2 regions of the Pseudomonas sp. AB39(2026) genome follow, and region 2 is predicted to be linked to the other one. Evidence: predicted binding sites of a transcription regulator. Region 2 holds the regulator's gene; the other holds the start of a gene.
What was found. The regulator sigma-54, encoded in region 2, starts transcription at its own class of promoters, with help from an activator protein. The targets are predictions, from matches to a motif close to ANTGGCATNNANNTTGCTNT.

Region 1: the regulator sigma-54 is predicted to act here: its motif matches at 2,029-2,048, upstream of glnK (P-II family nitrogen regulator).

What each region holds. Positions count from the first base shown of each region.
Region 1 is NZ_CP195212.1:3,092,039-3,096,249, forward strand. It holds gene ACSAMW_RS14290 (ammonium transporter) at 122-1,456, opposite strand; gene glnK (P-II family nitrogen regulator) at 1,490-1,828, opposite strand; gene ACSAMW_RS14300 (accessory factor UbiK family protein) at 2,244-2,522, shown strand; gene ACSAMW_RS14305 (LysR family transcriptional regulator) at 2,589-3,506, shown strand; gene yghX (YghX family hydrolase) at 3,517-4,211, opposite strand, start outside.
Region 2 is NZ_CP195212.1:2,363,108-2,367,318, reverse strand. It holds gene rapZ (RNase adapter RapZ) at 1-554, opposite strand, end outside; gene ptsN (PTS IIA-like nitrogen regulatory protein PtsN) at 557-1,021, opposite strand; gene hpf (ribosome hibernation-promoting factor, HPF/YfiA family) at 1,029-1,340, opposite strand; gene ACSAMW_RS10740 (RNA polymerase factor sigma-54) at 1,475-2,983, opposite strand; gene lptB (LPS export ABC transporter ATP-binding protein) at 3,120-3,845, opposite strand; gene lptA (lipopolysaccharide transport periplasmic protein LptA) at 3,845-4,211, opposite strand, start outside.

The sequences.
Region 1 (4,211 bases), 730 kb from region 2:
CCAATAGATCCGGGACACGCCTGGCAGGCCGCTCAAAGCAGTGACAAAAAAGGATAAAAAAAATGCCCGGCGTGCCGGGCATTTTTTTACGAATGGCGTGCCTTAAGGTACGCCTACCGGCTTAAAGGTTGTAACCACGCTCATTGTGTTGAGCCAGGTCCAGGCCAACCGCTTCTTCTTCGTCCGACACGCGCAGCCCCATGAGCATGTCCAGCACTTTCAGGATGACGAAGGTCACCACGGCGGTGTAGATCAGGGTAAAGCCAACGCCTTTGGCCTGAATCCACAGTTGCGCGCCAATATCCTCTACCGTACCGAAGCCACCCATGGCCGGTGCTGCGAAGATACCGGTGAGCAAAGCACCAATGATGCCGCCGATGCCGTGTACACCGAAGGCGTCCAGGGAGTCGTCGTAACCGAGTTTGCGCTTGAGTGTCGTAGCACTGAAGAAGCACAGCACGCCCGCCACCAAGCCAATGATCAGCGCCCCCATCGGGCCCACCGTACCGGCTGCCGGTGTAATGGCAACCAGGCCTGCCACTACGCCCGAAGCGATGCCCAGTGCACTTGGCTTGCCGTGGCTGATCCACTCGGCAAACATCCAGCCCAAGGCCGCAGCGCCAGTAGCGATCTGGGTCACCAGCATGGCCATGCCTGCGGTGCCGTTGGCGGCGGCGGCGGAGCCGGCATTGAAGCCGAACCAGCCTACCCACAGCATGGCCGCGCCAATCAGGGTGTAGCCCAGGTTATGGGGCGCCATCGGGGTAGTGGGGTAGCCTTTGCGCTTGCCCAGCACCAGGCAGGTTACCAGGCCCGCAATACCTGCGTTGATGTGCACCACGGTGCCGCCAGCGAAGTCCAGCACGCCCCAGTCCCACAACAGGCCGCCATTACCGCTCCACACCATGTGCGCGATAGGCGCATATACCAGGGTGAACCACACGCCCATGAACACCAGCATGGCCGAGAACTTCATGCGTTCAGCAAAGGCGCCTACGATCAGGGCCGGCGTGATGATCGCGAAGGTCATCTGGAAGGTAACGAACACGGCTTCCGGGAACAATGCCGTGGCCGACGTGATACTGGCCGGCGTGATGCCTGCCAGGAAGGCCTTGCCCATGCCGCCCACGAAGGAATTGACGTTGATCACACCCTGTTCCATACCGGTCGTATCGAACGCCATGCTGTAGCCGTAGATGAACCACAGCACCGTCACCAGGCCTGTAATCGCAAAACACTGCATCATTACCGACAGCACGTTCTTGGAGCGCACCATGCCGCCATAGAACAGGGCCAGGCCGGGCACGGTCATAAACAGCACCAGCGCGGTAGAGGTAAGCATCCAGGCGGTGTCGCCAGAATTGAGCACAGGTGCCGCCGCCTCATCAGCCAAGGCCAGGCCTGGCATTATGAGAGACAACAGGGCGCCTAGCCCTGCGAATTGACGCAGAGTCATATTGTTTACTCCTGGGGCGTTTTTAGGGTCGGCTTAGATGGCGTCGGTATCGGTTTCGCCGGTACGGATGCGAATCGCTTGTTCCAGGTTGACCACGAAGATCTTTCCGTCACCGATCTTGCCAGTGTTGGCGGCTTTAGTGATCGCTTCGATCACGCGGTCCAGATCCTTGTCGTCGATGGCGACATCGATTTTTACTTTCGGTAGAAAATCCACCACGTATTCCGCACCACGGTACAGCTCGGTATGACCCTTCTGCCGGCCAAAACCCTTGACCTCTGTGACGGTGATGCCCTGCACGCCGATTTCCGACAACGACTCGCGCACGTCGTCCAGCTTGAACGGCTTGATGATGGCAGTGACTAGCTTCATGAAACTTTCTCCCGAATTGGTGGACTTGCCCCAGGAAAACAAACCCGACTCAAGTCTAAGCGCAGTGTCCGACTTTGTAACCCGGCGCAGGCGGCGCCGCTGTGTGTCGGATACCTGTCTTGGCAGAACACTTCCCCGTTCCGCCTATGCACTGTGTTCGCCGTTCAGGCCGCCATCAGTGCAGGGTCTTCTGCTGCCTCCAAGCAGAAACCTTGCCACCTTCGGCCGCTTGCCGAATTCAGCCAGCCCGAGGCAGTTTTTTGGGTTGGAAAGCAGGGCTTGGCGCCAAGCCACGCACATTATTGGTGCGTCACAGACGGGGGCACCGCCCAACAAGTGTGCAGCGTAAGGTCGCCAGCAGACGTCGGACCCCGTGTTACACTTTGGCCAGTCTTCTTTATTGGAACCTGCCCTCATGCTTGCGCCAAAAGCCTTCCTCGATGCCCTTACCGATCAAGCAAGCCGCTTGCTGGGTGGTAATACCCTGCCTCCTCGCCAGGAGTTCGAAAGCCAGTTCCGTACGCTGCTGCAAAGTGCCTTTGCCCGGCTAGACTTGGTAAGCCGCGAGGAATTCGATACACAGATGGCCGTGCTTGCCCGCACCCGCGCCAAGGTAGACGCCCTTGAAGCGCAGTTGGCCGAGTTTGAAGCGCGGCTGCCTGCAGCGCCGGCTACTACCACTCGGCAAGACTGAACACGGGCGCTATTGCAGCGCCCACTCACGCGTTTTCCCCCTTTCAACCCCCACCGATCCCTGCCGATGAATCGCAACGAACTGCGCAAGGCTGATATCAACCTGATGGTGGTGTTCGAAGCCTTGATGCTTGAACGTAATGTCACGCGGGTGGCAGAAAAGTTGTTTCTGGGCCAACCAACCATCAGCGCTGCGCTGAATCGGCTTCGCGTGTTGTTCAATGACCCTCTGTTCATTCGGGTGGGCCATCGCATGGAGCCCACCGCCCGCGCAGAAGCGCTGATCAAGCACCTCTCCCCCGCATTGGATGCGCTGTCCATTGCATTAAGCCTGAGCCACGACTTCGAGCCTGCCACCAGCAAGATGACGTTCCGGATCGGCCTGTCGGATGACGTGGAGTTCGGCCTGCTGCCGCCGTTGCTACGCGCGCTACGACAGGAGGCCCCGGACGTGGTTGTGGTGGTGCAGCATGTGGACTACTGGCGCATCCCCGACCTGCTGGCAGCGGGCGACATTACCGTTGGCATCAGCCAAACCCGTGGGCTGCCCGCCAATGCCAAGCGCAAGCTGCTGCGCAGAATGCATGCCCGCGTATTGCGCGCCGACGGTGCACAACACCCTTTGACCCTGGATGAGTACTGCAGCCGCTCCCATGTGGTGGTGTCCCATACGGCCAATACCCGCGGGATTGCGGACGAGTGGCTGGATGAAATTGGGCGCACTCGCAAGGTGGTGCTGTCCGTGCCCCAATTCAGTTCACTGCCTTCGATCCTGGCCGGTACTGACCTGCTCGCCGGTTGCCCGGATTATGCTGCTACGGCCATGGAGGCGTGGGGCAACCTGCACGCCGAACCTCTGCCGTTCGAAACCCCCGCCCTGGAATTGTCCATGGTATGGCTGAGCATCACCGACACAGACCCGGCGGAACGCTGGCTACGGGCGCGGCTGGAGCAGCATATGGGCGATGGTGGGTTGGCTCATTGAGCTTCAAGCTTCAAGCGAGATAGCGGGTGAACCAGTCGATTGTGCGTTGCCAGGCCAGGTCTGCGGCGGCCTTGTCGTAGCGAGGGGTAGAGTCGTTGTGGAAGCCGTGGTTGGCGCCTGGGTAGACGTAGGCTTCATAGGTTCTGTTATTGGCTTTGAGGGCTTTCTCATAGGCGGGCCAACCTTCGTTGATGGCTGTGTCTAGCTCACCGTAATGCAATAGCAGGGGCGCTTTGATGCGGGGCACGTCTTCGGCCTTGGGCTGGCGACCATAGAAGGGTACGGCGGCTGACAGCTCGGGGTAGGCCACAGCCGCTGCGTTGGCAACGCCACCGCCATAGCAGAAGCCAGTGATGCCGACTTTTCCGGTGGCTGCCGGGTGCGCCTTCATCCATTCGATGGCGGCGAAAAAGTCGTTCATAAGCTTTTGCGGGTCCACTTTCTGCTGCAGCTCCCGCCCTTTGTCATCGTTGCCAGGGTAACCGCCTACCGAGGTCAGGCCATCCGGCGCCAGGGCCACGAAACCGGCCTTGGCCACACGCCTTGCCACGTCCTCTATGTAGGGGTTCAACCCCCGGTTTTCGTGAGCCACGACCACCGCCGGGGCTTTTTCCTTCTTGGCAGGCTGCACCAAATAGCCTCGCACCTGGCCATGGCCCTGGGGCGAGGGGTACATCACGTATTCGGCCACGATGTCCGGGTCAG
Region 2 (4,211 bases):
ACCAGGTCTGCGTCCGTGGGCATGCCGCGTTTGAAGCCAAAAGATTCCAGCAGAAACGCCGTGCCTGCTTCCGGCTTGTCCAGCAACCTGAGCTTGAGTGTATCCCGCAGTTGGTACAGGTTCAGGTGAGTGGTGTTTATCTTGAGGTCGGCCAAGTCCGCAATAGGGCTCAGCAAGTCGCTTTCCACGCCTATGGCTTCGGCCAGCGAGCGGTCGGCGCTGGTTAATGGGTGACGACGACGGGTCTCAGAAAAGCGCTTGAGGAGCGTATCCTCGTCCGCATCCAGAAACAGCACGTCACATTGGATGTGCTTATGGCGGACCTCTTCGAGCAACTGTGGGAAGCGCGAAAGGTGGCTGGGCAGGTTACGCGCATCAATGGATACCGCTACCAGCGGCTCGGCCAGTTCGGTATGGATCAATGCACGGTCTGCCAGCTCTGGCAGAAGCCCGGCCGGCAGGTTGTCTATGCAATAGAAGCCGTTGTCTTCCAGTACATCAAGGGCGGTGCTCTTGCCGGAGCCTGAACGACCGCTCACGATGACCAGGCGCATGGTCAGGCGCCAGCCTGCGCATTGAGCACCACCTGGTACAGCGCGGTACTGTCTTGGGCAGAGCGCAACTGCTCTCGCACGTCCTTGCGGTCCAGCATGCTTGCAATCTGACGAAGCAATTCAAGGTGCGCATCGGTAGCCGCCTCGGGTACCAGTAGCACAAAGATGAGATCTACGGGCGCGCCATCGATAGCGTCGAAGTCCACAGCTGCCTGCAGGTGCAAAAGCGCACTCATGGGTTGATCGCAATTAGCCAGGCGGCAATGGGGGATGGCGATTCCGTTTCCGAAACCGGTTGAGCCCAAGCGTTCACGAGCGAGCAGGGCATCGAATATCACCTGCTGGCCGACCTGAGGCAGGTCTGCGTGAATCAGCCTTGAAATCTCTTCAAGAACACGTTTTTTACTGCCGCCCGGCACGTTCACGAGTGAACGGCCGGGGGTCAGGATATTGTCTATTCGAATCATTGGGGGTTCAGCGAGCGGCCGCACCTTGCAGGTGGCTCTGCTGTTTTTCCTTATGCTTGAGCAATTGCCGGTCGAGTTTATCAGTCAGGAGGTCGATAGCGGCATACATATCGTCATGTTCCGCCTGGGCAACGATTTCTCCGCAGTTTGGCACCCGGAGGGTGGCCTCCACACGCTGCTTCTGTTTTTCCACTTCCATGATCACCTGCACGTTGGTGATCTTGTCATAGTGCCGCTGAAGCTTGGCGAGTTTTTCGGTGGTGTAGTTACGCATGGCGTCGGTCACATCCAGCTGATGCCCACTGATGTTGACTTGCATACTGCTTCTCCTTGTTGCCAGTGCATAAAGAGGCAGGCGAGGCACCTGCCACTGAAACGCTGGTGGCATCCCGGTAACGCGACATTGGCGTGCGTGCTGTAGCGCCAGTGACAGCAGGCGTTTCCGGGTGAGGCTTACATCAACCGCTTGCGTTCGCTCGAGGGCGCGATCCCTAGGGACTCGCGGTACTTGGCGACAGTGCGGCGTGCGACCTGAATGCCTTGTGCCTCCAGTAAACCAGCGATCTTGCTGTCACTCAATGGCTTTTTCTGGTTTTCCGCCGCTACCAGTTTCTTGATGATCGCCCGAATGGCCGTGGACGAGCATTCACCGCCCTCTGACGTGCTCACATGGCTTGAGAAAAAGTACTTCAACTCGTATATGCCGCGGGGCGTATGCATGTATTTCTGAGTAGTCACCCTGGAAATGGTGGACTCATGCATACCCACCGCTTCAGCGATGTCGTGCAGCACCAGCGGCTTCATGGCCTCATCGCCGTATTCGAGGAAGCCACGCTGGTGTTCGACGATCTGGGTCGCCACCTTCATCAGCGTCTCATTGCGACTTTGCAGGCTCTTGATGAACCAGCGCGCTTCCTGCAGTTGATTGCGCATGAACGTGTTGTCGGCGCTGCTATCTGCGCGGCGAACGAAGCCTGCATATTGCGGGTTTACGCGCAGGCGTGGCATCGACTCCTGGTTCAGCTCTACCAGCCAGCGCTCGCTATCCTTGCGTACAATCACGTCAGGCACCACGTATTCGGGCTCGCTGGATTCTATCTGCGAACCTGGGCGAGGGTTGAGGCTCTGTACCAACTCGATGACCTGGCGAAGCTCATCTTCCTTAAGCTTCATCTTGCGCATCAGCTGGCTATAATCCCGCGCGCCCAGGAGTTCGATGTAGTCCGCCACCAGGCGTTGAGCCTCGGCCAGCCAAGGCGTTTTTGCAGGAAGCTGCCTTAATTGAAGCGCCAGGCATTCACTGAGCGTGCGCGCCCCGATGCCGGCTGGCTCGAACTGCTGAATGCGGTGGAGCACGGCTTCCACTTCGTCGAGCTCGATATCCAGTTCCGGATCAAACGCCTGGCAGACGTCTTCCAGGCTTTCCTCAAGGTAGCCCTGGTTATTGATGCAATCGATCAGCGTGACCGCTATCAGTCTGTCGTTGTCCGACATGGGCGCCAGGTTGAGCTGCCACAGCAGATGGCTCTGCAGGCTTTCGCCTACCGATGTACGGGTTGTAAAGTCGTACTCGTCATCATCACCGCCTGGCAGGCTGCTGGCGCTGGTCTGATAAATGTCTTCCCAGGCCGTATCCACAGGAAGTTCGTCAGGAATGCGTTCATTCCAATCGCCTTCCTCGCTGGTTTCCGAAGCACTGGAGGTTTCCTGGAACGTGGTTTCCTGAAAGGTAGGCTCCTGGGCTTCGACAGGCCCGGACTGCTCGGCTTTGTCGGCCAGCGGGTCAGTGTTGTCGAAGTCGTCGCCTTCTTCCTGGCGTTCAAGCATTGGATTGGACTCCAGCGCTTCCTGAATCTCCTGCTGGAGGTCCAGGGTCGAGAGCTGGAGTAGGCGGATGGCCTGTTGCAACTGCGGCGTCATCGTCAGTTGCTGGCCCATCTTAAGGACAAGCGATGGTTTCATGGTGTGAGCTTGACACCCTGGTTGCCGGCGCGAGGCGCCATCCACAACGGGCGCCCCAGAGAGGCGCCTGAACTTAAGCAAATTATATGCCTGAAACCAGGGTGTTTGCCTAGAGGTCTTTACATTAAGACACGGCCTACAGCCGGAACTCGTGCCCCAGGTACACTTCCTTCACCAGGTCATTGGCAAGAATAGTTGCCGAATCACCCTCTGCAATCAACTGGCCATCGTTCACAATGTAAGCGATTTCGCAGATGTCCAGGGTTTCTCGGACGTTGTGATCGGTGATCAGCACACCGATGCCCTTGGCCTTGAGGTGATGAATGATCTGCTTGATATCGCCTACGGAGATGGGGTCTACCCCGGCAAAGGGTTCGTCCAGCAGGATGAATTTAGGCGCTGTGGCCAGCGCTCGTGCAATCTCTACCCGGCGGCGCTCGCCCCCGGACAGGCTCATGCCGAGGTTGTCCCGGATGTGCGTGATGTGGAATTCCTGCAGCAGGCCTTCCAGGGCCTGGCGACGACCAGCAGCGTCCAGGTCCTTGCGGGTTTCCAGGATGGCCATGATGTTGTCAGCCACGGACAGCTTGCGGAAAATGGACGCTTCCTGGGGCAGGTAGCCGATGCCGGCCTTGGCACGGCCATGCATCGGCTGGTGGCTGACATCCAAGTCGTCAATCAGTACGCGCCCCTGGTCAGCCTGTACAAGGCCAACAATCATGTAAAAGCACGTGGTTTTGCCAGCCCCGTTCGGCCCCAGCAGGCCAACGATCTGCCCGCTTTCGATGGAAAGGCTCACATCCCTTACCACTTGGCGGCTTTTGTAGCTCTTGGCCAGATGCTGGGCCTTCAACGTCGCCATTACTGGGCCTTCTGCGGCTGATCGGTTTTCTTCTTGGGCTGAATCACCATGTCGATGCGTGGGCGCGGTGCAGTGACCTTGCTACCCGTTGCACGGCCAGCGTTCACAACCTGGCGTACCGTGTCGTAGACGATCTTTTCGCCTTCGGACGTATTGCCATCGTTGATGACCTTCGCCTTGTCGATCAGCACGATACGGTTCTGAGAGGCAAAGTACTGGATAGTGACGCCATAGGCCTGGACGATCGGCTTGTCCACGGCAGGCTTCTGCTCGTAGTACGCCAGGTTGCCCACAGCCGTGAACACGTCCACATCGCCACTGGGCGTACGTGTAACAGTTACCTTGTTGCCCGTGATCTTCATGGAG